Streptomyces clavuligerus: one gene and its partner. The protein of the gene in region 1 interacts with the protein of each later gene in a pairwise test. Links are inferred from orthologs where the notes say so. Each region holds a gene or a part of one and is shown on either strand. Other genes may lie near its edges. The genes, in order: leuS and ligA.

Region 1 (14,625 bases):
CCCGCACGGCCCTGCCCGGCGGCCCGATCAGCAGCATCAGGACCACCGTGAGATTGCTCCCGGAGACGGCCAGGAGATGGGTGAGGTCCGTGGCCTGGAAGACCTCCCGCAGCTCCGGGGTGATCCGTGAGGTGTCCCCGACGACCAGCCCGGGGAGCAGGGCGCGGGCGTCCGGGGCGAGCCCGTCCGACGCCTCGCGCAGTCCCGCCCGCAGCTCTCCCGCCCCGCGCTGCACCGCGGTCGGGCCTCCGACGACCTCCGGGGCGCCGCCCTGGACCCGCAGGTCGGCGGCGTACCGGTCGGCGCCGTGCAGGGGCGGGGCGAGGCGGCCCGTCAGCCGGAGCCGCGTCGAGGGCAGCAGCCCCTCCCACCGGTCCGGCGCGGCACGGGTGCCGGGCCGCACCACGACCCGTACCGGCGTCCGGGTCCGGGTGGCCGTGCCGTCCCCGGTGGTCACCCGGGTCGCTTCGGCATCGAACAGCAGGGCCGTCGGGGCCATGCGGTCCCCGCGCACCCGGGGTACCGTCCGCCGGGCGTCGGAGGTGAGGGTCAGCTCCACCGTGGCGGTGGCGTAGCGCTCGGCGAGCCCGGGCACCGGTCCCCGCCGCAGATCGGCACCGTGCAGCCCACCGGTGGCCGCGCCCGCCGCGAAGCACAGCAGCGCCCCGGCCACCGCGACACCGCCGTGCCGCGTCCTCCCCCACCGCCGGGACCGGGACCGGGCGGCCCGGACGGCGACGAACGCCACGACGGCCGGGGCCACCCCGGTGCAGAGCAGGACCACGGCGGCCGTCCACCGGCCCGGGGCGTCCAGGGCCAGCGCCGACCCGGCCCAGGCGGCCAGCGCCGGTGGCACCAGCCGCAGATCGGCCAGCCCCTCCCGGCGCCGGTCCGCCCCGTCCGGGGCCGACTCCGGCACCCGGTGCTCCGCACGGCTCCCCCCGGTGGTCACGGACGTCATGGGCGGACCAGCGGGCGGAGGTCCGCGAAGCGGCGGTCACCGATCCCCCGCACCTCACGGAGCTGGTCGACCGAGCGGAAGCCTCCGTGCCGGGTGCGGTGGTCGACGATGTGGCGGGCGAGCACCGGGCCGACACCCGGCAGCGCGTCGAGTTGCTCCACGGTGGCCGTGGCGAGGCTCAGCGGGGCCGTCGGCTGCGCGCCGCCCACGCCGCCCACCACCGGGCCGTGACCCGGTGGCTGGGGTGGCGGAGGCGGGGCGCCCACCACGACATGCTCACCGTCGGTGAGGACGCGCGCCCGGTTGAGCCCCGTCACATCCGTCCCGCGGACGACGCCTCCGGCCGCGGCGAGCGCGTCGGCGACCCGGGACCCGGTGGGCAGCCGCAGCACCCCCGGCCTTCTGACCTTGCCGCTGACATCGATGACGACCCGGGCTCCCGCCCGTTCCGCCGGGGGCAGCGGAGGAGGCAGGGGCCGCGGGGCCGGGACGGACGCACCCTGCCGGACGGTCTCCGGGGCGCGCACCTCCTCGGGGCGGCCGGTCAGGAAGTGGTGGGCGGCGAGAACGACAGCGGCCACCAGGACGACGGAGAGCGCGGCGAGGGTCCGGGGCGCGAGCCCGCAGCGGAGCCGGAACCACAACGGCAGCCGCTCCCCCGGCGCGGGCCCCGGCCGCCGCCGCACCCCGCCCGGGGCCGCTTCCCGGCCGTCCGGCTCCCGGGCCCCTCCCCCGCCCGGTAAGGGGCCGGTCCAGGCGGTCAGGCGTCCGGCCCGGGCCCGGGAGACCGCCGCCGCGTCCCGCACGGCGGCGTCGGTCTCCCGGGGCCGCCGTACCGGCCTCGCGACCGCCACGGCGGGCCGGTGCCCTCCCCGTACGCGTAGCGCCGGACGGGCCGGGGCACGGCTTCTCCCGGGACCCGGACCCGCGCCCCGCCGGACGCGGGAACGGCTGTCGGACACCGGGGCGCGGCCCGGCCCACTCGTTGCGGTACGTGTTCGTAGAGCCATGGACAGGACGGTAGGCACATCCGTCCGAACCCGCTGAGCCGCGTCGATTCCGGTGGACAACCGTCCCGTTGTGGATAACCCGGCCACTCGTACGGGTGGTGTTTCCGGGCCGTGGAGCACCCGCCCGCCCGCGTTCGGCGCACCAGGGGCAGGACGGGGACGCGACACAGGGACGCCGCGGGGCGCATCAGGGTGCCCGGCACGGGCGATCGGAGTCCCGGACCGGCGAGCGGCCGTCTCAGCGCGGGGAGATCACAGCCCCGAGCAGACCGGGCCCCGTGTGCGCGCCGATCACCGCGCCCACCTCGCTGACGTGCAGCTCGATCAGCCCGGGGACCCGCTGTCGCAGCCGGTCGGCGAGGGCGTCGGCCCGCTCGGCCGAGGCGAGATGGTGCACGGCGATGTCCACCGCGCTCGTACCCGCCCGCTCGGCGGCGATCTCCTCCAGCCGGGCGATGGCCCGGGACGCGGTGCGGACCTTCTCCAACAACTCGATCCGGCCGCCGTCCAGTTGCAGCAGGGGCTTGACCGCGAGCGCCGATCCGAGCAGGGCCCGCGCGGCACCGATCCTGCCGCCGCGCCGCAGATGCTCCAGAGTGTCGACATAGAAGTAGGCGGAGGTGTTCGCGGCGCGTTTCTCGGCCGCCGCGACCGCCTCGTCCAGGGTTCCGCCCGCGTCCGCGGTCTCCGCCGCCGCCAGGGCGCAGAAGCCGAGGGCCATGGCGACCATCCCGGTGTCCACCACCCGTACCGGCACGGGAGCCTCCCGGGCGGCCAGCACGGCGGCATCGTAGGTCCCGGAGATCTCCGCCGACAGATGCAGCGAGACGATGCCCGTCGCCCCCGCCTCCGCCCGGGCCCGGTAGACGGCGGCGAAGGTCTCGGGGCTGGGCCGGGAGGTCGTGACCGGCCGCCGCTTCTGCAGGGCCAGGGCCAGGGCACGGGAGGCCGTCTCCGTGCCGTCCTCCAGCGCCCGGTCACCGAGGACGACGGTCAGGGGCACCGCCTCGATGCCGTGGCGCTCCATCGCCGGCGGCGGCAGATAGGCCGTGGAATCGGTGACGATCGCGACATGGCGGGACATGAGCGGGAGGTTACCGGTCCCGGGCTCCGGACGGCAGCCCGCTCCCGACCTGTGGTCTTCCCTGGCCGGGAAACACCCGGAGGGCGGCTCTGACCTGCCCGGGAGCAACCGTCGTCATCTGCCCGCACACCGTGCGGGAGTCAGTTCGTGGTCTCCGGGCGGGTGGTCTTCCGGGTGGCCTTCTCCCAGGAGTAGGTCATCCGCTGCTGCGGGTCGGACGCGGTGATGGCACGCGGCTCCCCCGTACCGTCCGCCGCACCGGGCTCCGGCCGGTCCTGGCCCGCCGTGCCACCCGTTCCCGCCGCGGCCGGGCCGCCGTCCGCCGTACCGGCCGACCGGCCGGGCGGACCCTCCGCGGGGTCGGCACCGGTCTCCGCGGCGGACCAGTGCCGCAGCGCGCCCGCCTCCATGTCGATCTCCGCGCTGAGCAGGTCCAGCTCGTCGTCCGCGAACTTCTGTGCCCGGTCACGGGCCGCCCAGCGCAGGGACTCCGCCGAGTGCACGATCCGCTCGGTGCGCTCCTTCAGCTCGGGCAGCCGCGAGGAGACAGCCGCCCGGTCGGGCTCCCGCTCCAGCCGCTTCAGCTCCTCGTCCAGCTCGTGGCCGTGCGTGCTCAGCCGCTCGAAGAGGGCGATGGACTCGGAGAGCGAGGCGTCCTGCTCCGCCCCCGCGTGCAGGGCGTCCTGGGTGGCGCGCATCGACGTCCGCAGCTTCAGCCGGAGCTGGGCCAGCTCGGCGGCCGGGCCGCCCTGACCATAGCTCTTGGCCCGCAGGGCGGTGTCCTCGACGGTGCGCCGCGCCCGCTGCGCCTGGGTGACCGTCCGTTCCACGCCCCGCTTGGCGGCCTTGACGGCCTTGGAGGTGGCGTAGGCGCCCAGGGCCAGGAGGGCGAAGAGCAGCAGCACGACCAGCGTGATCACGACTTCCATGGGCGCCCCTTCGGCGTCGGCTGCTCCGGTCCGGCCCGCTCCGTCCGGCGGGGTGTCCGTCCCGCCGGTCTTCCCGGTGTTCTTCTCCACCGTAAACGGAGTGGGCGGGCCGAGGGTTCCATCGAGAACCCCCAACCTGCCTTTGAGGAATACTCCTCCGTGCTCTCCGGGTGCGGACGGCGGCGCCCGCACCCGGTGTCCGGCTAGGCCGGGACGATGTTCACCAGCTTCGGCGCCCGCACGATCACCTTGCGGATCCCGGCGCCACCGAGGGCCGCGACCACCGCCGGGTCGGCCAGCGCCAGCGCCTCCAGCTCCTCGTCGGAGATCGACGGGGCCACCTCGATCCGCGCCTTGATCTTGCCCTTGACCTGAACCACGCAGGTCACGGACTCGTCCACAACATAGGCAGGGTCGGCGACCGGGAAGGACCGGTGGACCACGGAGTCCTGGTGGCCCAGGCGGCGCCACAGCTCCTCGGCGATGTGCGGAGCCAGCGGGGCGATGAGCAGCACCAGCGGCTCGGCCACGGCCCGGGGGAGCGGGCCGCCAGTCTTGGTCAGGTGGTTGTTCAGCTCGGTGAGCTTGGCGATGGCGGTATTGAAGCGCAGGGCCGCCAGGTCCTGTCCGACGCCGTCGATCGCCTTGTGCAGGGCGCGCAGCGTGGCCTCGTCGGGCTCGCCGTCGACGACCGTGACCGCGCCGGTCGACTCGTCGACGACGTTGCGCCACAGCCGCTGGAGCAGTCGGTACTGGCCGACCACGGCACGGGTGTCCCAGGGCCGCGAGACGTCCAGGGGGCCCATGGCCATCTCGTACAGACGCAGGGTGTCCGCACCGTACTCGGCGGCGATCTCGTCGGGCGTGACGGCGTTCTTCAGGGACTTGCCCATCTTGCCCAGCTCGCGCTTGACCGGCTCACCGGCGTAGACGAACGTGCCGTCCTCGCGCTCCTCGACCTCGGCGGCGGGCACCGCGAAGCCTCGGCTGTCCCGGTAGACATACGCCTGGATCATGCCCTGGTTGAACAGCTTGTGGAACGGCTCCGGGGAGGAGATGTGCCCCAGGTCGAACAGCACCTTGGACCAGAACCGCGCGTACAGCAGATGCAGTACGGCGTGCTCCGCGCCGCCCACGTACAGGTCGACACCGCCGTGCGGCATGCCCTCGCGGGGGCCCATCCAGTACTGCTCGATGCCCGGGTCGACCAGCTTCTCGCTGTTGTGCGGGTCCAGGTAGCGCAGCTCGTACCAGCAGGACCCGGCCCAGTTGGGCATGGTGTTGGTCTCCCGCCGGTAGGTGCGGGGACCGTCGCCCAGGTCGAGGGTGACCTCGACCCACTCCTCGTTGCGGGAGAGCGGCGGCTCGGGGCGGCTGTCGGCGTCGTCGGGGTCGAAGGTGCGCGGCGAGTAGTCGTCGATGTCGGGCAGCTCCAGCGGAAGCATCGACTCCGGCAGGGCGTGCGCGATGCCGTCCTCGTCGTAGACGACCGGGAAGGGCTCGCCCCAGTACCGCTGGCGGCTGAACAGCCAGTCACGCAGCCGGTAGTTGATCGTGCCCTCGCCGATGCCGCGCTCGGTCATCCACCGGATGATGCGGGACTTGGCCTCGTCGACGCCCAGGCCGTCCAGGGAGATCTCGTCGTTGGAGGAGTTGATGGCCGGGCCCTGGCCGGTGTACGCCTCGCCCTCCCAGCCCTGGGGCGGCTGCACGGTGCGGACGATCGGCAGCCCGAACGCCTCGGCGAACTCCCAGTCGCGCTCGTCCTGGCCGGGGACGGCCATGATCGCGCCGGTGCCGTAGCCCATGAGGACGTAGTCGGCGACGAAGACCGGGATTCGAGTGCCGGTGACCGGGTTGACGGCGTACGCGCCGGTGAAGACACCGGTCTTGTTCTTGTGCTCGGTCTGCCGCTCGACGTCGCTCTTGGTCTGGGCCTGCTTGCGGTACGCGGAGACGGCCTCGGCGGGGGTGCCCGCGCCCGAGGTCCATGCCTCCTTGACGCCCTGGGGCCATTCGGCGGGCAGCACGGAGTCGATCAGGTCGTGCTCGGGGGCCAGGACCATGTAGGTCGCGCCGAACACGGTGTCGGGACGGGTGGTGAAGACGGTGATCCGGGCGTCGTCGTGGCCGTCGACCCGGAACTCGACCCGCGCGCCCTCGGAGCGGCCGATCCAGTTGCGCTGCTGGAGCTTGATGGCCTCGGGCCAGTCCAGGGCGTCCAGGTCCGCCAGCAGGCGGTCGGCGTAGGCGGTGATGCGCATGTTCCACTGGCGCAGGTTGGCCTTGAAGACCGGGAAGTTGCCGCGCTCGGACCGGCCGTCGGCGGTGACCTCCTCATTGGCCAGCACCGTGCCCAGGCCGGGGCACCAGTTGACGGGGGCGTCGGCGGCGTACGCCAGCCGGTACCCGCCCAGCACGTCGGCGCGCTCGACGGCGCTCAGTTCGCTCCAGGCGCGTCCGTCCGGGAGGGCCCGTTCGCTGCTCTCGAACTGCTCCACCAGCTCGGCGACGGGGCGCGCGCGGCCGGCCTCGGTGTCGTACCAGGAGTTGAAGATCTGGAGGAAGATCCACTGCGTCCAGCGGTAGTACTCGGGGTCGATCGTGGCGATCGAGCGGCGCTGGTCGTGGCCCAGGCCCAAGCGGCGGAGCTGGCGCTTCATGTTCGCCATGGCGTCCTCGGTGGACACCCGGGGGTGTACCCCGGTGGCGACGGCGTGCTGCTCCGCGGGCAGGCCGAAGGCGTCGAAGCCCAGCGTGTGGAGCACGTTGTGGCCGGTCATGCGCTGGTGGCGGGCGTAGACATCGGTGGCGATGTACCCCAGGGGGTGACCGACGTGCAGACCGGCGCCGGAGGGATAGGGGAACATGTCCATCACGAACTTCTTGGGACGGGCCGCCACGGCCGGGTCCCCGGCGAGATCGCCGCTCGGGTTCGGGGCCTCGTAGGTGCCGTCGGCCTCCCAGAAGTCCTGCCAGCGTGCCTCGATCTCGGCGGCCAGCGCGGCCGTGTAGCGGTGGGGCGCGGCCACCTCGGCAGCGGAGGCAGCGGAATTCGTCTCGCTCATGATCCTTAAGGCTCCATCGATCGTCTCTGCCAGCGGTTCACAGCGGCAGGGCCCACAAACAAAAGGACCCCTCGCACAGGAGGGGACGCCGCGCTGATTCCGACCGGACCGTCGTCCGTTCGTCGGGACTGATCAGCGCGGCTCGCTAAGCAGAAGGCGTACGGCACGCATGGCGCCAGGGTACCGCAGGGGCGGTTCCAGCGCTCAGGAACGGGCGCCGGGACGGCCCGGGGGGCGGACGGGGCGACGGGGCGCGGACGGGCCGGGAGCAGACAGAAGCGGCGGCTCACCCGATCGGGTGAGCCGCCGCCTGTTTCCTGTGGAGCTAAGGAGAATTGAACTCCTGACCTCTTGCATGCCATGCAAGCGCTCTACCAACTGAGCTATAGCCCCTTGCGAGATGTCCTCCGCCCCGGTTTTTCCTCCCCGTTGCGGCGACGTGGACAACATTAACCCTGCCCCCCGCGCTTCACCAAATCCGCTCCCCCGCCCCCGGGAGAGGGGTGAGCAGGCATACCCGTTCGGGTCGGTTTGCCATGGGATGCCCGTTAGCGAGCGGGCGAGTGTTCACGCGGTGGCGAAGGAGTAGAAGCGTTTGAGCGTGCAGTGCTCGTCCAGGAGGCGGCCGTAGATCGGCTCGCCCTCCAGTTCCCGATAGGTCTCGATCGGGTCGCCTTTTATGATCAGCGCCCGCGCGCACTCCTCGCACCAGTACTGGTACTCGGGGTTGAGAGGTTCCATGTCCCGGACGATGGGCGTGCCGCTGCCGCACCAGTCGCACTTACGCCTGTGTGCCCCCATCACTCAGCTCCAGCTGTGACCGCATGACGTGCACACGTAAGTAACCCCGCCGTTGTCGCCGAGGACCTGGGCGACATTCACCGAGCCGCAGGACGGGCAGCTCAGGAGGACGGTCATCACGCCCTCCCCCCGTCCTGGCCGGATGGTCCAGTCCGGCCGTCCGATTCTGCCACGGCAAGGGTCCGAGGTCAGCGGCGTTGACACGACATTCCCTCCTCAAACGCGAAATCCCGCCCTCTTGCGAGGACGGGATCGGCGTGATGCGTTCTGTGGAGCTAAGGAGAATTGAACTCCTGACCTCTTGCATGCCATGCAAGCGCTCTACCAACTGAGCTATAGCCCCTTGCGTTCTTCGCGCTCTGCGCTGCGAACAAGAAGAACTTTAGCCTGTGACCTGCCGAAAAGTGAAATCCGGCGGTCGGGGCGCCCGGACCGGGCCGCCGGGGTGGTGCCCGGCGGCCCCGCGGACCGTCACCGCACGGCCGCCCCCGGCACCCGGACGAGGGCCTGTGCTGCGTCCGGACGGGGGTCCGCCCTGGTCTGTGCGGTGCCCGACCGGGTCAGTCGTCGTCGCCGAGGACCGGCTCCGGGAGGGTGCCGGCGTTGTGCTCCAGGAGACGCCAGCCCCGCGCGCCCTCGCCCAGGACCGACCAGCAGCAGTTGGAGAGCCCGCCGAGGCTCTCCCAGTGCCGCGGTTCCAGACCGAGGAGCCGCCCGATCGTGGTGCGGATCGTGCCGCCATGGCTCGCCACCACCAGGGTGCCGTCCTCCGGGAGGCGCTCGATGTGGCGCAGCACCACCGGGGCGGCCCGGTCGGCGACCTCGGTCTCCAGCTCACCGCCGCCGCGCCGCACGGGCTCACCCCGCTTCCACGCGGTGTACTGCTCCTCGTACCGCTGCTTGATCTCCTCGTGGGTCAGCCCCTGCCAGACCCCCGCGTACGTCTCGCGCAGAGCCTCGTCGTAGACCACGGGCAGACCGGTCAGCTCGGACAGTTCGACGGCGGTGGCCGAGGCCCGCTTGAGGTCGGAGGCGATGATCGCGTCCGGCTTGAGGGAGGCGAGCAGCCGCGCGGCCCGGCGCGCCTGGGCCACGCCGCTCTCGGTCAGCGGGATGTCCGTGGTGCCCTGGAAACGGCGGTCCAGATTCCATGCGGTCTGCCCGTGCCGCCACAGGACGATGCGGCGGCCGGTGCGCTTGTACGCGTCCTCGTTCAGCTCAACTCACCGTCCGGGGAGCCGGTGCCGGTGCTGCCGGTGAGCTCGGCGTGTTCCTGGGCCTTGCCGCGGGTCTTCTGGGCGTCCTCGGGCAGCGGCAGCTCGGGGCAGTCCTTCCACAGCCGCTCCAGGGCGTAGAAGACCCGCTCCTCACTGTGCTGGACGTGGACCACGATGTCGACGTAGTCGAGCAGGATCCAGCGGGCGTCGCGGTCGCCTTCCCGGCGCACCGGCTTGGCGCCCAGCTCCTTGCTCAGCCGCTCCTCGATCTCGTCGACGATGGACTTGACCTGGCGGTCGTTGGGCGCGGATGCGAGCAGGAAGGCGTCGGTGATCGACAGCACATCACTCACGTCGTACGCGATGATGTCGTGCGCGAGCCGGTCGGCAGCCGCCTGGGCGGCGAGGTTGACAAGCTCGATGGAGCGGTCCGTAGCGGTCACAAGCAGGCTTTCGTCAGCGGTCCGATAGTCCCCTCCAGGGTCTCATGTACCGCCGACAGTCCTCTCCAGGATTCCTCACCCCCACTGATCGACATGCCGTTCTCCCTGTTCAGCGGGGGTGGGACAGGGTGTGGACCGCGCCCGCACACCGGCTCGGGACCCGGCCGGGAGCCCGGCGGCGGCCCCCGGTCCGAGCCGGGGGCCGCGCTTCGTCAGCCGGTGGGGAAGTCCTGGCCGAGCACCACGGCGACCGCGCTGCCCGCTGCCCGGTCCGTCTGCCGTACGGCGCTTTCCGGGAGTCCCAGGGTCTTGGCGACCTCCACGGCGTCCGCCCTGCGGGCCTCTTCGCCGTAGCTGACCTCGGAGGTGGCCGCGGGATCGGCCGTTTTGCTGTCGGTGACCGAATATCCGCCGTTGACCAGCAGAACCCGGGCGCGCTCGGAGACCGACGGCTGTCCGGTGGCGTTGCGGATCTCCACCCGGAGGGCCGCGTCCTTGTCCGGCGTGGCGACCGAGCCGCCGAGGACGTCCTTGACGACCGCGTCCACCGCGTCGGCGGTGAGGCCGCCGTCCTGCTGAACGGGAAGCAGCTCGGTGCGGTAGTCGCCGCCCTTGGCGTACTCGGAGAGCGTGGCGAGGGACGCGCCCAGGGCGCTCTCGGTGAGGGAGGGGTCGAGGATCTGGCCCAGGGTCTCGACGGTGACCGTGGCCGATTTCGCATCGCTCGGGAGCTTGCGCAGGACCGCCTGCATGATCTGGCCGAACCGCTGGAGCTGAGCGGTCTCTGCCTCGCCGGTGCCCCGGTGAGTGGCGTAGGCGACGGCGGCTCTCCCGTTGAGTGTCTGGTTCTCACCCTTGCGGACGAGGGGGTCACCGCCCTTGGGAGCCGGGACGGCCGTGTCGGTGGTGAGGTCGACACCGCCGACCAGTTCGACCAGGTTCTCCAGGAAGGGGGTGTCGAGCCGCCAGGTTCCGGTGATCTCGGCGCCGAGCAGGGCGCCGACGGCCTCACGGGTGCCGTCGGACCCGTCCTCGTCGACGGAGGCACCGAGAGTGGTGCCGGTGCCGTCGTCGCGGGTGACGGACAGGGCGTTGGGCAGCAGCACGGTGGCACCCTGACGGGTCGTGGAATTGGCCACGAGGAGCGCTGTCGACGTGCCCTTCTTCTTGGTGTTGTGCAGATGCACCACGATGAGGTCCCGCTTCTGCGGCCCGGCTGCGGCCGTACCCGCGGGGCTGTCCTCGGAACCGCCGGGCAGACCGCCCGAGTACCAGAGATAACCGGCGCCGCCCGCGAGCAGCAGGACGACGACGGCCACGAGGGCGATGACCCGGTTGCGCCCGCGGCGCCGGGCCTCCTCCCGCCGCTCGGAGCGGCTCTCGGTGAACTTCAGCCAGTCGATGACGTCTTCCGACGTCTCGTCCTGCTCCTCGATGAACGAGAACTGCCCGGTGCGGTACTCGCCGCCGTCCGCCGAGGGCCCGCGCTGGTCCGGCACGGTGAACACCTGCGGGGCGGGAGCCGGGGCCGGTGCTCCGCCGGTGCCCTCGGGGTACTGCGGGAACGGCGACGGCGGATGCGGATACGGCTGCTCGTACGGCACGGCCGGCTGCGGCTGCGGCTGCGGGGGGAACGACCCGCCCTGCTCATAGCTCTGGTACGCGTACGGGTCGTACTGCGGGGGCTGCTCGTAGACCGGCTGCCCGTACTCGTCGTAGCCGATGAGCCGCGGCTGCGGGTAATACGGGTCGTACGGGTTCTGCTGGTCGTTCACCGATGCCCCTCTCCACGGCTCATGTGCCGCGGTACAACTGGCGCTTGTCGATGTAGCGCACCACACCGTCGGGCACCAAATACCAGACGGGATCGTCCTTGGCGACCCGGGCGCGGCAATCGGTGGACGAGATCGCCAGCGCCGGGACCTCCACCAGCGACACCTTGCCCTCGGGCAGCCCGTCGTCCGTCAGGTCGTGACCCGGCCGGGTCACCCCGATGAAGTGGGCCAGGGAGAACAGCTCGGTCGCGTCACGCCAGCCGAGGATCTGCGAGAGCGCGTCCGCCCCGGTGATGAAGAACAGATCCGCGTCCTCGTTGAGGGCGTGCAGATCCCGCAGTGTGTCGATGGTGTACGTCGGCCCCGGACGGTCGATGTCGATCCGGCTGACCGAGAACTGCGGATTGGAGGCCGTGGCGATGACCGTCATCAGATAGCGGTCCTCGGCGGGCGACACGGCCTTGTGGGTCTTCTGCCACGGCTGCCCGGTGGGAACGAACACCACCTCGTCCAGATGGAACAGGGCGGCCACCTCGCTCGCGGCCACCAGGTGGCCGTGGTGGACCGGGTCGAACGTCCCGCCCATCACCCCGAGCCGCCGCCGGCCGCCGCCGGAACCCCTCGGCACTTCCTGCTCTCCCATGCGTGCAGAGCCTACTGACACAGTCGCGCGGTGCGCCCCGGCCGCCCCGTTCAGCGGTCGCGGTTGAAGCTCACGGTGATCCACAGCAGCAGGAGCAGCGCGATCAGCGCTCCACCGCCGGTGACCAGCGGCTCAAGGCTGGGGTGGTTGAGCGCCTTGTCGCCCTCGGCGAGAGTGACCAGGTTGGCTGAGGTGCTGGTGAGGCTCATCTTCGGCGGGCCCTTATCGAATCGGAGGAACAGAAGCGGAGAGACTTCGCCCACATCGTATGCGGCACCCTCGGGCACGCTCACGCCGACTCAGGCGTTGTGAGGATCAAGGCGCCGTTCCAGCGGTGCCGCACCGCCGGGCCAGGGGTGGGGACACCTCCCTTTCCAGGTTATCCACAGGCTCCGCGCCCGGCGATTCCACCACCTACGCTGAGATCCGTCAGGGGGCGACTCCGGATCGGATACGGATCGACAGCACCCACGCACGACGTATCAACCGGTTTACAGGGGGCATGAATGTCCGAAAGCAGCCAGATCAACGTGCCGAGCAGGCAGCGCAAGCGCTTCCCGGGCATCTCCTCACGGGCGTACGAGCACCCCGCGGACCGCTCCGCGCTGGTCGCCCTGCGCAAACTCACCGGCTTCGACACCGTCTTCAAGGCCATGAGCGGGCTGCTGCCCGAGCGCAGCCTGCGGCTGCTCTTCCTCTCCGACTCGGTGCGGGTGGGCGATGAGCAGTTCGCGCACCTCAACTCCATGCTGAGGGAGGCCTGCTACATCCTGGACCTGGAGAAGGTCCCCGCGATGTATGTCACGCAGGACCCCCGCCCCAACGCCATGTGCATCGGCCTCGACGAACCGATCATCGTGGTCACCACCGGTCTGGTGGAGCTGCTGGACGAGGAGGAGATGCGGGCGGTCGTGGGGCACGAGGTGGGCCACGCCCTCTCGGGTCACTCCGTCTACCGCACGATCCTGCTGTTCCTGACCAATCTGGCGCTGAAGGTCGCCTGGATTCCGCTGGGCAATGTGGCGATCATGGCGATCGTCACCGCGCTGCGGGAGTGGTTCCGCAAGTCGGAGCTGTCCGCGGACCGGGCGGGGCTGCTGGTGGGCCAGGATCTCCAGGCCTCGATGCGGGGGCTGATGAAGATAGCCGGGGGCAACCACCTCCATGAGATGAACGTCGACGCGTTCCTGCGCCAGGCCGACGAGTACGAGAAGGCGGGCGACCTCCGCGACTCCGTACTGAAGATCCTGAATGTGCTGCCGCGCTCGCACCCCTTCACCACGGTCCGCGCGGCGGAGCTGAAGAAGTGGGCCGAGAGCCGCGACTACCAGCGGATCATGGACGGTCACTACCCGCGGCGGTCGGAGGACCAGGACACCTCTGTCACCGACTCCTTCCGGGAGACGGCCTCGCACTACGCCGACACAGTGCGCACCAGCAAAGATCCGCTGATGAAACTGGTCGGTGACATAGCCGGTGGCGCGGGCGACCTGGGGGGACGGCTGCGCGACAAGTTCACGGGCGGCGGCAGCGGCGACGGCGCCAAGGGCGGGGAGGGCAAGGGAGGTACCGGCGGCGACGCCTGAGGCCCTGGGCCCCGGGAGCGACGGAGCCCCCGGCTCCGCCGGTCCCGTCCGTCCCTGCGGCCTCACGGGGGACGGCGCCCCGGCAGAGCCTGACAGCCGGAGCCACGCCGGGGCCCACCGGGGCGGTCATGGCCGTCAGGGGCGGGCCCCGGAGCCGGCCGGGGCACTCGGCTGGGCCGCGGGGGCGAGAGAGCCGCAGAGAGCTGCGGGAGCGCCCTCCGGGGCGTAGGGGTCGGTGACAGCCGGGAGACCCGTCACGGCACGCTGACCGGCCAGCAGCGGGCGCAGCACGCCGGACGTGTCGGTGGAGCAGTTGTGCGGCCCCGCCTGGACACGGCTGGAGAACAGTTCCGCACGGCGGCGGTCCAGGTCGTCCCGGTCGAAGCGGAAGTGCAGCTCCCGCCGGACGGTGAAGAGCGAGGCATCGTCGATCCGCCCCGCTCCACTCACTCCGGCGCCTGGCGGGACCAGCCGTCCCCCGGCCGCACCGGCGGCGCCGATGGCCGGGCCCGCGCCGGAAGCCGGACGGTCCGCGTCCCCGGACAGCCCCTGTCCGGTGCGGCCCTCCGGGCCCGCGGCCGCAGGGCGGAGGGCGTAGACGAAGGTGTGGTCGGACATCACCTCCAGGGCACCGGAGCCCGTCTCGGTGACGGTCAGTGTGCCGCGCACCCTGACCGCGGGATCGGCGAGGGAGACCCGGGCGGGGTCGTAGCGGACGAGCCATCCGGTGGCCGCGTGGCGGCCGTCGGGCACGGGGGCGGTCATGCTGCGGTCGAACTGCTGATGCTGCTCGGGATCGAGGAGCAGCCGTACGGGGCGGACCGCGCCGCCCGTGAGGACATCGGGGTTGAGTGAGGACTCCACCAGGTAGTCCTTGGCGATGGTGAGAGCGGCCAGCACCTGGCCGGTGGAGAAGTTCTCGGTGCGGCGGGCACCGGGCAGGCCGATGCCGGCCGCACCGGCACGGAAGTGCGCGGCGGGGCCGCGGGCGTGGAGATCGGCAGGGGCACCCCCGGGGACGGGGCCCTGCGGAGCGAGAGGGATCACGGTGATGCGCAGCGGGGCGGGCCGCACGGCCGGTCCGGGGGCGAGGGAGGGATGGATGCCG
Region 2 (14,216 bases), 3.1 Mb from region 1 along the record:
CATGACAGGGTCGTAGCCGGCGAGGGCCGCTTCGTACGACACCAGTTCAGTGACGGTCACGGTGAAACTTTCCCTCTCAGCCCAGCAGGACGTCGTCGTCGCCGAGGCGCTTGAGCTCGCGCACCAGCAGGGCGATACCCGTGACGATGGCGGCACCGGTGATCGCGGCGTCGATCAGCCGGAGCGTGTCGTGCTCGCTACGGGCGGCCTTGATCTGCTTGGCGACACCGAGCGCGCCGAACGCGGTGGTGCCGATCGACAGATAGGTACCGGCCTTGGACTTCTTGAAGCTCTTGGCCTTCGTCAGTGCACTCACAGGGACTGAGCCTCCTCCAGCAGCGGGTGCCCCCACCTTTCCACGAAGGCGGCCTCGACCGCGGCACCGACCGTGTACAGCCGGTCGTCCTGCATCGCGGGGGCGATGATCTGAAGTCCGACCGGGAGGTTGTCCTCCGGGGCCAGGCCGCACGGCAGGGACATCGCCGCGTTGCCCGCCAGGTTGGTCGGGATGGTGCACAGGTCCGCGAGGTACATCGCCATCGGGTCGTCGGCGCGCTCGCCGATCGGGAAGGCGGTGGTCGGGGTCGTCGGGGAGACGATCACGTCGACCTGCTCGAACGCCGCGTCGAAGTCCTGCTTGATCAGCGTGCGGACCTTCTGCGCGCTGCCGTAGTAGGCGTCGTAGTAGCCGGAGCTGAGGGCGTACGTGCCGAGGATGACCCGGCGCTTGACCTCGTCGCCGAAGCCCGCCTCACGGGTGAGCGCGGTGACCTCCTCGGCGGAGCGGCTGCCGTCGTCGCCGACCCGCAGGCCGTAGCGCATGGCGTCGAAGCGGGCCAGGTTCGAGGAGCACTCGGAGGGCGCGATCAGGTAGTACGCCGACAGGGCCAGGTCGAACGAGGGGCAGTCCAGCTCGACGATCTCGGCGCCCAGCTCCCGGAGCAGGGCGACGGACTCGTCGAAGCGCTGCATCACACCGGCCTGGTAGTGCTCGCCGCGGAACTGCTGGACGACACCGACGCGCATCCCCGCGACGCTGCCGTTGCGGGCGGCCTCGACCACCGGGGGGACCGGGGCGTCGACGGAGGTGGAGTCCAGCGGGTCGTGACCGGCGATGACCTCGTGCAGCAGGGCCGCGTCCAGGACCGTACGGGCACAGGGGCCGCCCTGGTCCAGGGAGGACGAGAAGGCGACCATGCCGTAGCGGGAGACCCCGCCGTAGGTGGGCTTGACGCCGACGGTGCCGGTGACGGCGGCGGGCTGGCGGATCGAGCCGCCGGTGTCCGTGCCGATCGCGAGCGGCGCCTCGTAGGCGGCCAGCGCGGCGCTGGAGCCGCCGCCGGAGCCGCCGGGGATCCGGGTCAGGTCCCAGGGGTTGCCGGTCGGGCCGAAGGCGCTGTTCTCGGTGGAGGACCCCATGGCGAACTCGTCCATGTTGGTCTTGCCGAGGATGACGACGTCCGCTTCCTTCAGCTTGCGCACCAGGGTGGCGTCGTACGGCGGAATCCAGCCTTCGAGGATCTTGGAGCCCACGGTGGTGGGCACGCCCTCGGTGGTGAAGATGTCCTTCAGCGCGAGCGGGACACCCGCGAGGGGGCCCAGCTTCCCGCCAGCGGCGCGCTTGGCGTCGACGGCGCGGGCCTGCGCGAGCGCGCCCTCACGGTCGACGTGGAGGAAGGCGTGGACCTTCTCGTCCACGGCCTCGATGCGTGCGAGGTGCGCCTCGGTGACCTCGACGGCGGTCAGATCGCCCGCGGCGATCCGGGCGGCGATCTCGGCCGCGGTGAGCTTGATGATGTCCGTCATGGTGATGATCAGTCCTCCCCGAGGATCTGCGGCACCTTGAAACGCTGCTGCTCCTGGGCGGGGGCTCCGGAGAGCGCCTGCTCGGGAGTGAGCGACGGACGGACCTCGTCCGCGCGCATGACATTGGTCAGCGGCAGCGGGTGGGAGGTCGGGGGCACGTCTTGGTCGGCGACCTCGGCGACGCGGGCGACCGCGCCGATGATGTCGTCGAGCTGACCGGCGAAGTGGTCGAGTTCATCGCCGGAGAGTTCCAGGCGTGCCAGCCGGGCGAGGTGGGCGACCTCCTCGCGCGTGATGCCAGGCATGCAGCGATCCTCAGGGGTGAGTGTGTGTGGTTTGGGGCCAATCCTATGGGGCAGGTGCCCCGGACCACGAAACGGTTCGCCCCGGCCCTCCCGGGACCTCCCCGCCGCTCCCCCCGGACGCGTTCCCGCGCCCCCTTCCCGACCCGCTCCCGCCGCTCCGCCCGAACGCGCCCGTCTGCCCGTTCCCGGCCGCTCTTGTCCGTGCCCGGCCGCTCCCGCCCGCCCTGCCGGTCGCGGTCAGGGCACCACTTGGCCGGAGGACTGGCCGGAGGGTGTGTCCGCCCCGGCGGCGGCGGGCGGCGGGGGGTGCGGAGGCGGCGGCGGGGCGGGGTCGGCCGGGCGGGTGCGGTGCCAGCCGCGCTCGCCCCGGGCCCGGAGCCAGGCCGTGGCCTCCTGCGGCGGCATCGCGGCGGCCACCAGCCAGCCCTGGACCGCGTCGCAGCCCAGGTCCCGCAGGCGCTCCCAGGTCTCGTCGTCCTCGACGCCCTCCGCGACCACGAGCAGCCCCAGCGAGTGGGCCAGGTCGACGGTGCAGCGGACGATCTCGGCGTCCTCGGTGTCCACGGCGAGGCGCGCCACGAAGGAGCGGTCGATCTTCAGCTCGCTCACCGGGAGCCGCCGCAGATGCACCAGGGAGGAGTAGCCGGTGCCGAAGTCGTCCAGGGACATCCGCACGCCGTGGTCGGTGAGCCCGGCGAGGGTGTCGGCGGCCCGCTGCGGGTCCTCCAGCAGGACGTGTTCGGTTATCTCCAGCTGGAGCGCGCCCGCCGGGACCCCGTGCCGGGCGAGCCGGGCGGCGACGGAACCGGCGAAGCCGGGGGTGTGGACGTCGCGCGGCGAGACATTGACGGCGACGGGGACCTTGAGCCCCTGGGCGCGCCACTTCGCGACCTGCGCCAGGGCCGTGTCGAGGACGTACTCGGTGAGGTGGGGCATCAGCCCCGAGGACTCGGCGATGGCGATGAACTCGTCCGGGGGCACCCGTCCCCGGTCCGGGTGGACCCAGCGGACCAGGGCTTCGAGCCCGGCCACATGGCCGTCGAAGCGGACCTTCGGCTGGTAGTGCAGCTCCACCTCGTGGGCGTCCAGCGCCCGGCGCAGATCGCCGAGGAGGCCGAGCCGGTCGGGGGTGTTGCTGTCCCGCTTGGACTCGTAGACCTCCACGCCGGTGCGGTCCCGCTTCGCCTGGTACATCGCCACGTCGGCGCGGCGCAGCAGCCCCTCCGCGTCGAGGGCGTGCTCCGGGAAGACGGCGACCCCGGCGCTGGCCTCCAGGACGAGGGTGAGCCCGTCGAGGTCGAGCGGTGAGGACAGCTCCCCGGCGAGCTGCCGGGCCACCCGCTGGGCGCTGGTGATGGAGTCGGCGGCGGGCAGCAGGACGGCGAACTCGTCGCCCCCGAGGCGCGCCGCCTCCGCGCCGCGCGGCAGGGCGTGCCGCAGCCGGTGGGCTATCTGCAACAGCAGCCGGTCGCCCGCGAGATGCCCGAGGGTGTCGTTGACGGAGCGGAAGCGGTCGAGGTCGATGAGGACGAGCGCGGAGCGGGTGCCGTTGCTCTCGGCCTCCTCCAGCGCGGCCCAGGTCCGCTCCAGCAGCCACTGCCGGTTGGGCAGCCCCGTCAGGGGGTCGCGGAGCTGTTCCTCGGCGCGGGCCCGGGCGATCCACAGGGTGGAGTCCAGGGCGATGAGCGGGACCGCGAACAGGGGCAGCAGCAGCGGCAGGGCGACGGCGACCACGCAGATCAGCGGGGCGATGCCGAGGAGCGCGACCGCGACAAGGCCCTGCCGCAGCAGGGCCGTACGCGCGATGGTGGGCAGGCCGCCGCCCTGCGGGGCGAGCGCATACCACAGGAGCAGCCGGCTCACCCCGAGATACGCCGCGGCGGCGAGCAGTACTTCGGGCGCGGCCCCGATGCCCCAGTCGAGTGGTTCCCAGGGGGTCTCGACGGTGGGCCGGACGCCGAACGCGTCGAGGACGAGCGCGGCGGCCCCGATGCCGAGGAGGTCGGCGGAGCCGTGCAGGACGCCATGCCTGCGGCGCTGTCTGCGGACGGTGCCGACGAGGGTGACGACGGCCAGCGAGACCAGTCCGGCGGGCACCCAGCCGTAGAGGAGGAGGACGGCGAGGGTGAGGGCGGCGCCGGAGCCCGTCCCGCCCCACCAGCGGTCGCGGCCGAGCGCGACCAGATGTCCCACGACGATCCCGGTGAGGATGGCGAAGCCCCAGCCCTCGGTGGAGCCGGGGAAGAGGGCGCGCTCGTCCCGCACCGCCCCGGCGATCCCGGTGACGAGGACGAGCACGGCCCCGGCGACGACGGCGGCGGGCAGCCCGGGTGTCATGCCAGCGAGACCCGCCAGGGCCGCGAATCCGCGCGGCCGTGGGACCGGGGCGGCGCTCTCGGTCGGTTCCATTCCCGTCCCTCTCACAGCCGGCGGTGCCGAGGCCTGGCGATGGTTCGTTTCGTCATGCCACCACGACTGAATTCCCACCACGCAGCCGTGCACGACAGGCGCACATCTCAACAGTAGGCGGCGTTGGGCTCCGACGGGCAGCGCTCTACAGCTCTTGCCCGAATGCGACCCGACCACCCTTATCCATCTGCTATGCGCTGAACGGGTGACCTGTACCGGTCGTTCCGCATCCTCTGGGGGCGTCTTGTTCCCGTCGTGCGTGCGCCCTTCGGCTCCGGGGGCAGGCCCTGTCCGCCCCCCGCGCACGCCCCCCGGGTCATTCCTCTTCCGGCTCTTCCTTCACAGCAGCCTCACGTGCCGCATCAGGCCCTTGTTCCAGCAGAAGGGTAAAGCCGTCCTCACGGAGAACCGGCACCTTCAACTGCATGGCTTTGTCGAACTTGGAACCAGGGTTGTCACCGACAACCACAAAAGCGGTTTTCTTGGAAACAGAACCGGTCACTTTCGCGCCAAGGCTCTGAAGGGCCTCTTTTGCGCCATCCCTTGTGTAGTCCTGGAGCGTTCCCGTCACCACGACGGTGACTCCTTCCAGCGGCCGGGGGCCCTGCTCCTCGTCGGCCCCCTCCTCCGCCATCCGCACCCCGGCGGCCTCCCACTTGCGCAGGATCTCCTGGTGCCACTCCTCCGCGAACCACTGCTTGAGCGAGGCCGCGATGATGGCGCCGACGCCCTCCGTCGCCGCCAGCTCCTCCTCCGTGGCCTCCTGGATCCGCTGGACCGAACGGAACTCCCGGGCCAGCGCCTCGGCCGCCACCGGGCCCACATGGCGGATGGACAGCCCTGTCAGGACACGGGCCAGCGGACGGGTCTTCGCCGCCTCGATGTTCCGCAGCATCGCGAGGGCGTTCTTACGGGGCTCGCCCTCCTGGTTGGCGAAGACGGTGGCGATCTTCTCCTCGCCGGTCTTCGGGTCCCGCTTGGGCAGCTTGCTGTCCGGGTCCAGGACATACGCCCGGATGGGCAGCAGTTGTTCGACGGTGAGGGAGAAGAGGTCGCCCTCGTCCTTGAGCGGCGGCTCGGCGGGCTCCAGCGGCCGGGTGAGGGCGGCGGCGGCGACATAGCCGAAGTGCTCGATGTCCAGGGATCTGCGGCCCGCGAGATAGAACAGGCGCTCCCTCAGCTGTGCCGGGCAGGACCGGGCGTTGGGGCAGCGCAGATCGACGTCGCCCTCCTTCATCGGCCGCAGCTCCGTGCCGCACTCGGGGCACTCGGCGGGCATCACGAACTCCCGCTCGGTCCCGTCCCGCAGCTCCACCACCGGGCCCAGGATCTCGGGGATGACATCACCGGCCTTGCGCAGCACCACCGTGTCCCCGATGAGGACGCCCTTCGCCTTCACCACGTCCTGGTTGTGCAGGGTGGCGAACTCGACCTCGGACCCCGCCACCTGCACCGGCTCCACCTGGGCGTACGGCGTGACCCGGCCGGTGCGGCCGACGCCGACCAGGATGTCCACCAGCCGGGTGTTGACCTCCTCGGGCGGGTACTTCCAGGCGATGGCCCAGCGCGGGGCCCGCGCGGTGGAGCCGAGCCGCCCCTGGAGCGGGATCTCGTCCAGCTTGACGACCACGCCGTCGATCTCGTGCTCCATCGAGTGACGGTTCTCGCCGTAGTGGGCGATGAACTCCCGCACACCCTCCAGGGAGTCCACGACCCTGTTGTGCCGGGCGGTGGGCAGCCCCCACTCGCGCAGCAGGTCGTAGGCGTGGGAGAGACAGTCGATGTCGAAGCCCTCCCGGGCGCCGATGCCGTGGACCACCATGTGCAGCGGGAGCGTCGCGGTGACCTTGGGGTCCTTCTGCCGCAGCGAGCCCGAGGCGGAGTTGCGCGGATTGGCGTAGGGCTGCTCCCCGGCCGCGATCCGTCTCTCGTTCAACTGCTGGAACTGGTCCATCGGGAAGTAGACCTCGCCCCGGATCTCCACCAGCTCCGGAATCCGGTCCCCGCGCAGCCGGTCGGGCACATCGGCGATGGTGCGGATGTTCGGTGTGATGTCCTCGCCGATCCGGCCGTCGCCCCGGGTCGCCGCGCGGGTGAGCCGCCCCTTCTCATAGGTCAGGTTGACGGCGAGGCCGTCGACCTTCAGCTCGCACAGGAAGTGGAAGTCCGGGCTGCCGACCTCGCGCTCGACCCGCTCGGCCCAGGCGGTCAGCTCCTCCTCGTCGAAGGCGTTGTCCAGCGAGAGCATCCGCTCGCGGTGCTCGACCTTCGCCAGGTCCGTCTCGTACTGCCCGGCGACCTTCTGGGTCGGCGAGTCGGGCGTGCACAGCGCGGGGTGGCGCTCCTCCAGCTCCTCCAGCGAGCGCAGCAGCCGGTCGAACTCGCTGTCGCTGATGACCGGCTGGTCCTTGACGTAGTAGCGGAAGCGGTGCTCCTCGATCTGCTCGGCCAGCTCCGCGTGGCGCTCCCGTGCCCGCGCGGGCAGCCCGGGGGTGTCCTGCGCGGGCAGCTCCGCGCCCCGCGCCCGCTCCCCCGCCGCCCCGGTCCCCTCGTCGGACGGCGCCTGCGGCTCCGTCCGTTCCCTCGGCTCCGTCGGCTCCGTCAGCTCTTCGCCAGCCACCGTTCTCGTCCTCCCGTTTCCCGGCCCGCTTCCGGGCACCCCTCACTCAGGGTTGTCTGCGAGCGATCTCGCGGCACGGGCGCAGTGGGCGAGCGCGGCCCGGGCGTACGCCGGTGAGGCGCCCGCCAGACCGCAGGTCGGGGTAACTGTCACGGACTCCGCCAGAGTCCCCGGATTCAGCCCCAGCCTGCGCCACAGCGTCCGTACCCCCATGACGCTACCTGCCGGGTCGGACAATGCCGTGTCCGTGGACGGCACCACCCCGGCGAAGAGCTTCGTCCCGGCCTCCACGGCCTCCCCGATGGCGTCGTCGTCACGCTCGGTGAGGAGGGTGTGATCGAAGGAGATCGCCGCCGCCCCGGCCCGGCGGAGCAGGGCGAAGGGGACGTCCGGGGCGCAGGAGTGCACGACGGCCGTCTCCGCGCCGATCACCTCGCGGAGGGTGGCCTCGACGAGCTGCCGGTCGACGGCCCGGTGGGTGCGGTAGCCGCTGGCGGAACGGATCTGCCCGCGCAGCACGGCGGTGAGCGAGGGCTCGTCGAGCTGGAGCGCGATCCGGGCGCCGGGCACCCGGCGGCGCACCTCGGCCAGATGGGCGCGCAGCCCCTCCGCGAGCGAGGCGGCCAGGTCGCGGCAGGCCCCGAGGTCGGAGAGGGCCGCCTCGCCCCCGCGCAGCTCCAGCGCGGCGGCGAGCGTCCACGGCCCCACGGCCTGGACCTTGAGCGGGCCCGCGTACCCCTGGGTGAACTCCTCCAGGGCGTCGAGGTCCTCACCGAGCCAGGAGCGGGCCCGCCGGGTGTCGCGGCCCGGCCGGTCGCTGATCCGCCAGCCGCTGGGCTCGACATGGGCGTACATCTCGACCAGCAGTCCGATGGTCCGCCCGATCATGTCGGCCCCGGGGCCGCGCGCGGGCAGCTCGGGCAGATGGGGGAAGTCCTCGAAGGACCCGGTGACGGTCTTCGCGGCCTCCCGCGCGTCGCCGCCGGGCATGGACCCGACACCGGTCGCGGGGCCCCAGTCAAACGCTCTCTTCTCGTCGCTCACCCGGGAAGGGTACGTGCCCCCGGCGCACCGGACGGCCCGGCCTCCGGGTGGCCGGGCAGCCGGGCGTCCGGGCCGCGCGGCCGGGCGGACACACGGCGGGCCCGCCGGCCCGCGCCCGGGGTGCCCGCGCCGAGGACCGGGGCCGGGTCACCGGGCCCGCGTCCGGGTGCCCGGGGGCTCAGCCCGCGTCGGGCCCCGGGCGGACCGTCACGTTCTCGATCACCGCGTCCCGCGGCAGGTCCATCGCGGTGACGACCGCCGTCGCCACGGACTCCGGGTCGATCCAGCGGGACGGGTCGTACTCCCGGCCCTCCTGGGAGTGCACCTTCGCCTGCATGGGACCGGCGGTGCGCCCCGGGTACACCGTGGTCACCCGCACGCCCTGGGCGCGCTCCTCGGCGCGGAGCGCGTCCGCGAGCGCCTTCAGTCCGTGCTTGGACGCGGCGTACGCGCCCCACTCGGCGCGGGCGTCGAGCCCCGCCCCCGAGTTGATGAAGATCACCTGGCCGCGCGCGACCCGGAGCTGCGGCAGCAGCAGCCGGGTCAGCTCGGCGGGGGCCACCAGATTGGTGCCGAGCTGCTGGAGCCAGGTCCGGGGCCGCAGCTCGCCCACCGGGCCGAGGTCGACGATGCCCGCGCTGTGCAGCAGCGAGTCGACCCGGTCGGGCAGCTCCTGGTGGGAGAAGGCCCAGGAGATCCGCTCGGGTTCGGCCAGATCGGCCACGAGGGTGCGGGCGCCCGGGAAGCGGCCCGCCAGTTCCTTGGCGCGGGCCGCGTTCCGCGCCAGCAGGACGAGGTCGTCGCCCCGGGCGTGGAGCCGCCGGGCGACGGCCGCGCCGATGCCCGAGCCCGCCCCGGTGATCACATGAGTTGCCATGCGGACCATGGTCGCACCCCGGGATCGCCCTACCGGGAACCGGCCGGGCCGAGGAGATACTCCAGGGCCCCGGCCCCGTCCTCGGCGAAGAAGACCAGGTCGGCGAGGGGGACGGGGAGGAATCCCTCGGCCTCCATCCGGCGGAACTGCTGCTTCAGACCGTCGTAGAAGCCCTCGGTGTTCAGCAGGACCACCGGCTTGGTGTGCTTGCCGTGCTTCTTCAGCTCCAGGATCTCGGTGGCCTCGTCCAGCGTCCCGGCGCCCCCGACCATGATCACCACGGCGTCCGCCCGGGCCAGCAGCTCGGCCTTGCGCTCCGCGAGATCCCGGGTGACCACCATCTCGTCGGCGTCCGCCCGCGCGACCTGGGCGAGAAAGTCGACGGAGACCCCGACCAGCCGGCCGCCGGACCGCCGCACCCCGTCGGCCACCACTTTCATCAGACCGCTTTCGGAGCCTCCCCAGACGAGCGTATGGCCGCCCTTTCCGAGGAGTTCGGCGAATTCCCGGGCGGGGCGGGTATAACGCTCGTCCAGATCGGCCGCGGAGAGAAAGACACAGATGTTCACGGAGCCACCGTACGCGGCGCGCGATTCAGGTGTGAACTGTCATCTCTTCAACGGAAGTTCCAGAAAAAATCTTGACCGGGGACGATGAGTTCCGTGCCGGGGTCCGGTCAGCACTTCCATGGAGAACATGAGCCGCACGCTCGCCAAGGCACGGTCGACGGACGGCACGCTGATCGCGTACGAACAGTGGGGGGACGGCCCCCCGGTGGTCCTGGTGGGCGGCCCGCTGAGCACGGCGGCGACGGACGCGCCGCTCGCCGGGCTGCTCTCGGACCGCTTCCGGGTGCTCACCTACGACCGGCGGGGCCGGGCCGCCAGCGGCGACCGCTCCGGCCACACCGTGGAACGGGAGATCGAGGACCTGGCGGCGGTGATCGAGGAGGCGGGCGAAGCGGTCTGCGTCCACGGCACCTCGTCGGGCGGCGCGCTCGCGCTGCGGGCGGCGGCGGCCGGGGTGCCGATCGCCCAGCTCTCGCTGTACGAGCCCCCGTTCCTGCCCTCGGTACGGGCGGGGCAGCGCCCCCCGGAGCAGGTGCGGCGCATCCTCGGACTGCTGGCGTCGGGGCGGCGCGGCGACGCGCTCGCGGTCTTCCTGAACGGGGCGGGGATGCCGGAGCAGACCGTGGCCCGGGTGCGGGGCTCGGCCCACTGGGAGGTCCTGGAGTCCGTGGCGCACACCCTGCCCTACGACCACCGGGTGACGGGCAACGGGTCGGTGCCCACCGCGCTGCTGCGCCGGGTCGGCATCCGGGTGATGGTCGTCGACGGGGGCGCCAGCCCGACCGCGACCCGGGAGGCGGCCCGGCTGGTGGCCCTGGCGCTGCCCCGGGGCCGCCATCGGACGCTGACGGGGCAGACCCACGAGGTCGCCCCCCATGTGCTGGCGCCGCTGGTGGGGGACTTCTTCGCGGCGTAGGGGCCGGGGCCCGACCGGACGGGCCGGGGCGACGGGGAGCGGGCCCGCCCGTCGGCCCCGCCCGTCGGCCCCGCCCGTCGTCACGGGCCGTTCAGACCGCCGAGGCGGACGGTTCCGCCGGGGCCGCCGTGCGCCGCCGGGTCGAGGCGATCGTCGCGGAGCCGACCACCCGGGTGCCGTCGTAGAGCACGATCGCCTGCCCGGGCGCGACCCCGCGCACGGGCTCCGCGAACTCCACCCTCAGCCCGTCGCCGACCGGCTCGGCCGTGACCGGCGTCTCACCGCCGTGGGCACGGAGCTGCGCGGTGTACGCGCCCGCTCCGGCCGGGGCGGTCCCGCACCAGCGGGGCCTGATCGCGGTCAGCCCGACCACGTCCAGCGCCTCGGCGGGGCCCACCGTCACCCGGTTGTCCACCGGGGAGATGTCCAGGACATAGCGCGGCTTGCCGTCGGCGGCGGGGTGGCCGATGCGCAGCCCCTTGCGCTGGCCGATGGTGAAGCCGTAGGCGCCCTCGTGGGTGCCCAGCCGGGTACCGGACTCGTCCACGATGTCGCCCTCGGCGCGGCCCAGGCGGGAGGCGAGGAAGCCCTGGGTGTCGCCGTCCGCGATGAAGCAGATGTCATGGCTGTCCGGCTTCTTCGCGACGGCCAGACCGCGCCGCTCGGCCTCCGCGCGGATCTCGTCCTTGGTGGTGAGGGTGTCCCCGAGGGGGAACATCGCGTGGGCGAGCTGGCGCTCGTCCAGCACCCCGAGGACATACGACTGGTCCTTCGCCATGTCGCTGGCGCGGTGCAGCTCCCGGCCGCCGTCCGGGAGGGTCACCACGGTCGCGTAGTGGCCGGTGCAGACGGCGTCGAACCCGAGCGCGAGGGCCTTGTCCAGCAGCGCGGCGAACTTGATCTTCTCGTTGCAGCGCAGACAGGGGTTGGGGGTGCGGCCCGCCTCGTACTCCGCGACGAAGTCCTCGACGACGTCCTCACGGAAGCGTTCGGCGAGATCCCAGACGTAGAAGGGGATACCGATGACATCGGCGGCGCGGCGGGCGTCGCGCGAGTCCTCGATGGTGCAGCAGCCGCGCGCGCCGGTGCGGAACGACTGCGGGTTCGCGGAGAGCGCCAGGTGCACACCGGTCACATCATGGCCGGCCTCCGCGGCACGGGCGGCGGCGACGGCGGAGTCCACACCGCCGGACATGGCGGCGAGCACACGGAGAGGGCGCGGGGGTGTCTGAGTCATAGCCCTACCAGGGTACGGGGCCGGGAACCGCGGCAGCGCGTGTCCGCGTTGTACAGCGCATGGACAGCGATACGGCCCGTGGCGGCACGAGCGGTGACGGCGGGCACGGCGGCGGACGCCGTGGCGGTGCGGGCGGGCGGAGCGCGGGACGGCCCGCGCCCCGGGTCAGCCGGCGCGGGCTGCTGCTGGGCGGCGCCGCGGCGGCGGTGGGCACGGGCGCGGTGCTCGCCCAGGACGAGCTGCGGCGGCTGTGGTGGCAGATACCGGGGGTGACGAAGCCCCGCGAGGAGGGCACGCTGGACCACAAGGGCGCCGAGTGGACCCCGGCGTCCCGGGCCAACTGGCGGCTGGCCGACCGCCCCGACGACTACCGCATCGACCGGGTGATCATCCATGTGGTCCAGGGCAGCTATCCGACGGCCCTGAGGGTCTTCAAGAACCCGGGGCACGGGGCGGCGACCCACTATGTCGTCCGCAAGGACGGCCATGTCGCCCAGATGATCCGCGAGCTGGACGTGGCCTTCCACGCGGGCAACCGCCCGTTCAACGAACGCAGTGTCGGGATAGAGCACGAGGGGTTCGTGGACCGGCCCGAGGACTTCACGGCGGCGATGTACGAGGGCTCGGCGCGGCTCACGGCGGGGATCTGCGTCCGCTACGGGCTGCCGGCGGACCGCGAGCACATCATCGGGCATGTGGAGGTGCCGGGGACCGACCACACGGACCCCGGGCCGCACTGGGACTGGGACCGCTATCTGCGGCTGGTGCGGGCGGCACTGCCCGCGGCCCGTACGGCGCACCGGGGCTGAGGGCGGGCGCCGCGCGGGCCGGGCGGGCGGGTCAGCTCAGTCCTGCGGTGCGCGCCCGTTCCACGGCGGGGCCGATCGCGGCGGCGAGGGCGGCCACGTCCTCGCGCGTGGAGGTGTGCCCCAGGCTGAAGCGGAGGGTGCCCCGGGCCAGGTCGGGATCGGTCCCGGTGGCGAGCAGCACATGGCTGGGCTGCGCGATCCCCGCCGTGCAGGCGGAGCCGGTGGAGCACTCGATGCCCTGGGCGTCGAGGAGGAGGAGCAGCGAGTCGCCCTCGCAGCCGGGGAAGGTGAAGTGGGCGTTGGCCGGGAGCCGGTCCACGGGGTCGCCGCCGAGGATCGCGTCCGGGACCGCCGCGCGGACGGCCGCGACCAGTTCGTCGCGGAGCGCCCCGACCTCCCGGGCGAAGTCGGCGCGGCGCTCGGCGGCGAGCCGCGCGGCCACCGCGAAACCGGCGATCGCGGGGACGTCGAGGGTGCCGGAGCGGACATGGCGCTCCTGTCCGCCGCCGTGCAGCACGGGGACGGGGGTGTACTCGCGGCCGAGCAGCAGCGCGCCGATGCCGTACGGGCCGCCGATCTTGTGGCTGGAGACCGTCATGGCCGCGAGCCCGGACCCGGCGAAGCCGACCTCGACCTGTCCGAACGCCTGGACGGCGTCGGAGTGCAGCGGCACCCCGAACTCGGCGGCCACGGCGGCCAGCTCGCCGACCGGTGTGACGGTGCCGATCTCGTTGTTGGCCCACATCGCGGTGGCCAGCGCCACATCGTCGGGGTCGCGCTCGATGGCCTCCCGCAGCGCCTCCGGGCGCACCCGGCCGTAGCGGTCCACCGGCAGATACTCGACGGTCGCGCCCTCGTGCCCGCCGAGCCAGTCGACGGCGTCGAGGACGGCGTGGTGCTCGACGGGGCTGGCGAGGACGCGGGTCCTGGCGGGGTCGGCGTCGCGGCGCTGCCAGTAGAGGCCCTTGACGGCGAGGTTGTCGGCCTCGGTGCCGCCGGAGGTGAAGACCACCTCGCTGGGGCGGGCGCCGAGGGCGTCGGCCAGGGTCTCGCGGGCCTCCTCGACGGTCCGGCGGGCCCGGCGCCCGGCTGCGTGCAGTGCCGAGGCATTGCCGGTGACGGTGAGCTGCGCGGTCATCGCCGCGACGGCCTCCGGCAGCATCGGAGTGGTCGCGGCGTGGTCGAGGTAAGCCATGGTGGCCACGATTCTACGAGGCGCCCCTGGAGCACGGACGAGGCGCAGGGGTGTACGCCGGTGCGCACCCGCCCGCACCCCGGCCGCGGCACCTCCTCGGCCGGGCCGGAAGGCGCCGTCCACGACGCCCGCCCGGGCCGCCCGCCGCCGACGGCCCGGCCCGGGGAGGCGGTCCGAAGCGGCCCCCGTACCCCCGGTCGCGCCGTCGGCCCGCCCGGCCACCGGCCCGGACGCCACGGCGGTGGCGGCACGCCGCGTCCGGCCGGGGAGCACCGCCGGAGGAACGCCGTCCGCCGGGAGGCGGTGCGGCCTGCGGGGCCGGTACGGAGGCAGGAATCCGCGTGCGGCCGGGGCACCTCCCCCATGCCGCCAGGCACACGGGCAGCCTGCGAGCGGTCGCGGCGCGGACGGGACGCCCACAGCACCACC

What was found.
Region 2: the proteins of leuS (region 1) and ligA interact in binary tests that used the Escherichia coli proteins (3 or more experiments, as listed by UniProt). The link is inferred for Streptomyces clavuligerus from one-to-one orthologs.

Annotation. Positions count from the first base shown.
Region 1 is NZ_CP027858.1:4,683,658-4,698,282, reverse strand. What follows is about bases 3,988-7,358. They hold leuS (leucine--tRNA ligase), read right to left. Parts: upstream 7,053-7,358; coding sequence 4,188-7,052; downstream 3,988-4,187. Outside these bases: CRV15_RS36325 (ComEA family DNA-binding protein), read right to left, coding at 958-1,971; CRV15_RS19730 (DegV family protein), read right to left, coding at 2,210-3,055; CRV15_RS19725 (hypothetical protein), read right to left, coding at 3,196-3,984; CRV15_RS19705 (hypothetical protein), read right to left, coding at 7,620-7,853; CRV15_RS19695 (histidine phosphatase family protein), read right to left, coding at 8,414-9,070; rsfS (ribosome silencing factor), read right to left, coding at 9,067-9,513; CRV15_RS19685 (LCP family protein), read right to left, coding at 9,726-11,288; nadD (nicotinate-nucleotide adenylyltransferase), read right to left, coding at 11,308-11,931; CRV15_RS35980 (hypothetical protein), read right to left, coding at 11,982-12,140; CRV15_RS19675 (M48 family metallopeptidase), read left to right, coding at 12,438-13,517; CRV15_RS19670 (SCO2583 family membrane protein), read right to left, coding at 13,653-14,625.
Region 2 is NZ_CP027858.1:1,623,726-1,637,941, forward strand. The notes cover bases 4,434-7,395. They hold ligA (NAD-dependent DNA ligase LigA), read right to left. Parts: upstream 7,030-7,395; coding sequence 4,837-7,029; downstream 4,434-4,836. Other genes in these bases: CRV15_RS06465 (putative bifunctional diguanylate cyclase/phosphodiesterase), read right to left, coding at 4,434-4,520; CRV15_RS06475 (methionine synthase), read right to left, coding at 7,183-7,395. In the rest of the region: Asp-tRNA(Asn)/Glu-tRNA(Gln) amidotransferase subunit GatB, read right to left, coding at 1-60; CRV15_RS06450 (hypothetical protein), read right to left, coding at 77-316; Asp-tRNA(Asn)/Glu-tRNA(Gln) amidotransferase subunit GatA, read right to left, coding at 313-1,806; Asp-tRNA(Asn)/Glu-tRNA(Gln) amidotransferase subunit GatC, read right to left, coding at 1,815-2,111; more of CRV15_RS06465, read right to left, coding at 2,349-4,433; more of CRV15_RS06475, read right to left, coding at 7,396-8,184; CRV15_RS06480 (SDR family oxidoreductase), read right to left, coding at 8,363-9,070; CRV15_RS06485 (LOG family protein), read right to left, coding at 9,091-9,630; CRV15_RS06490 (alpha/beta fold hydrolase), read left to right, coding at 9,749-10,546; tRNA 2-thiouridine(34) synthase MnmA, read right to left, coding at 10,638-11,783; CRV15_RS06500 (N-acetylmuramoyl-L-alanine amidase), read left to right, coding at 11,843-12,592; CRV15_RS06505 (cysteine desulfurase family protein), read right to left, coding at 12,624-13,787. UniProt on the Escherichia coli protein: DNA ligase that catalyzes the formation of phosphodiester linkages between 5'-phosphoryl and 3'-hydroxyl groups in double-stranded DNA using NAD as a coenzyme and as the energy source for the reaction.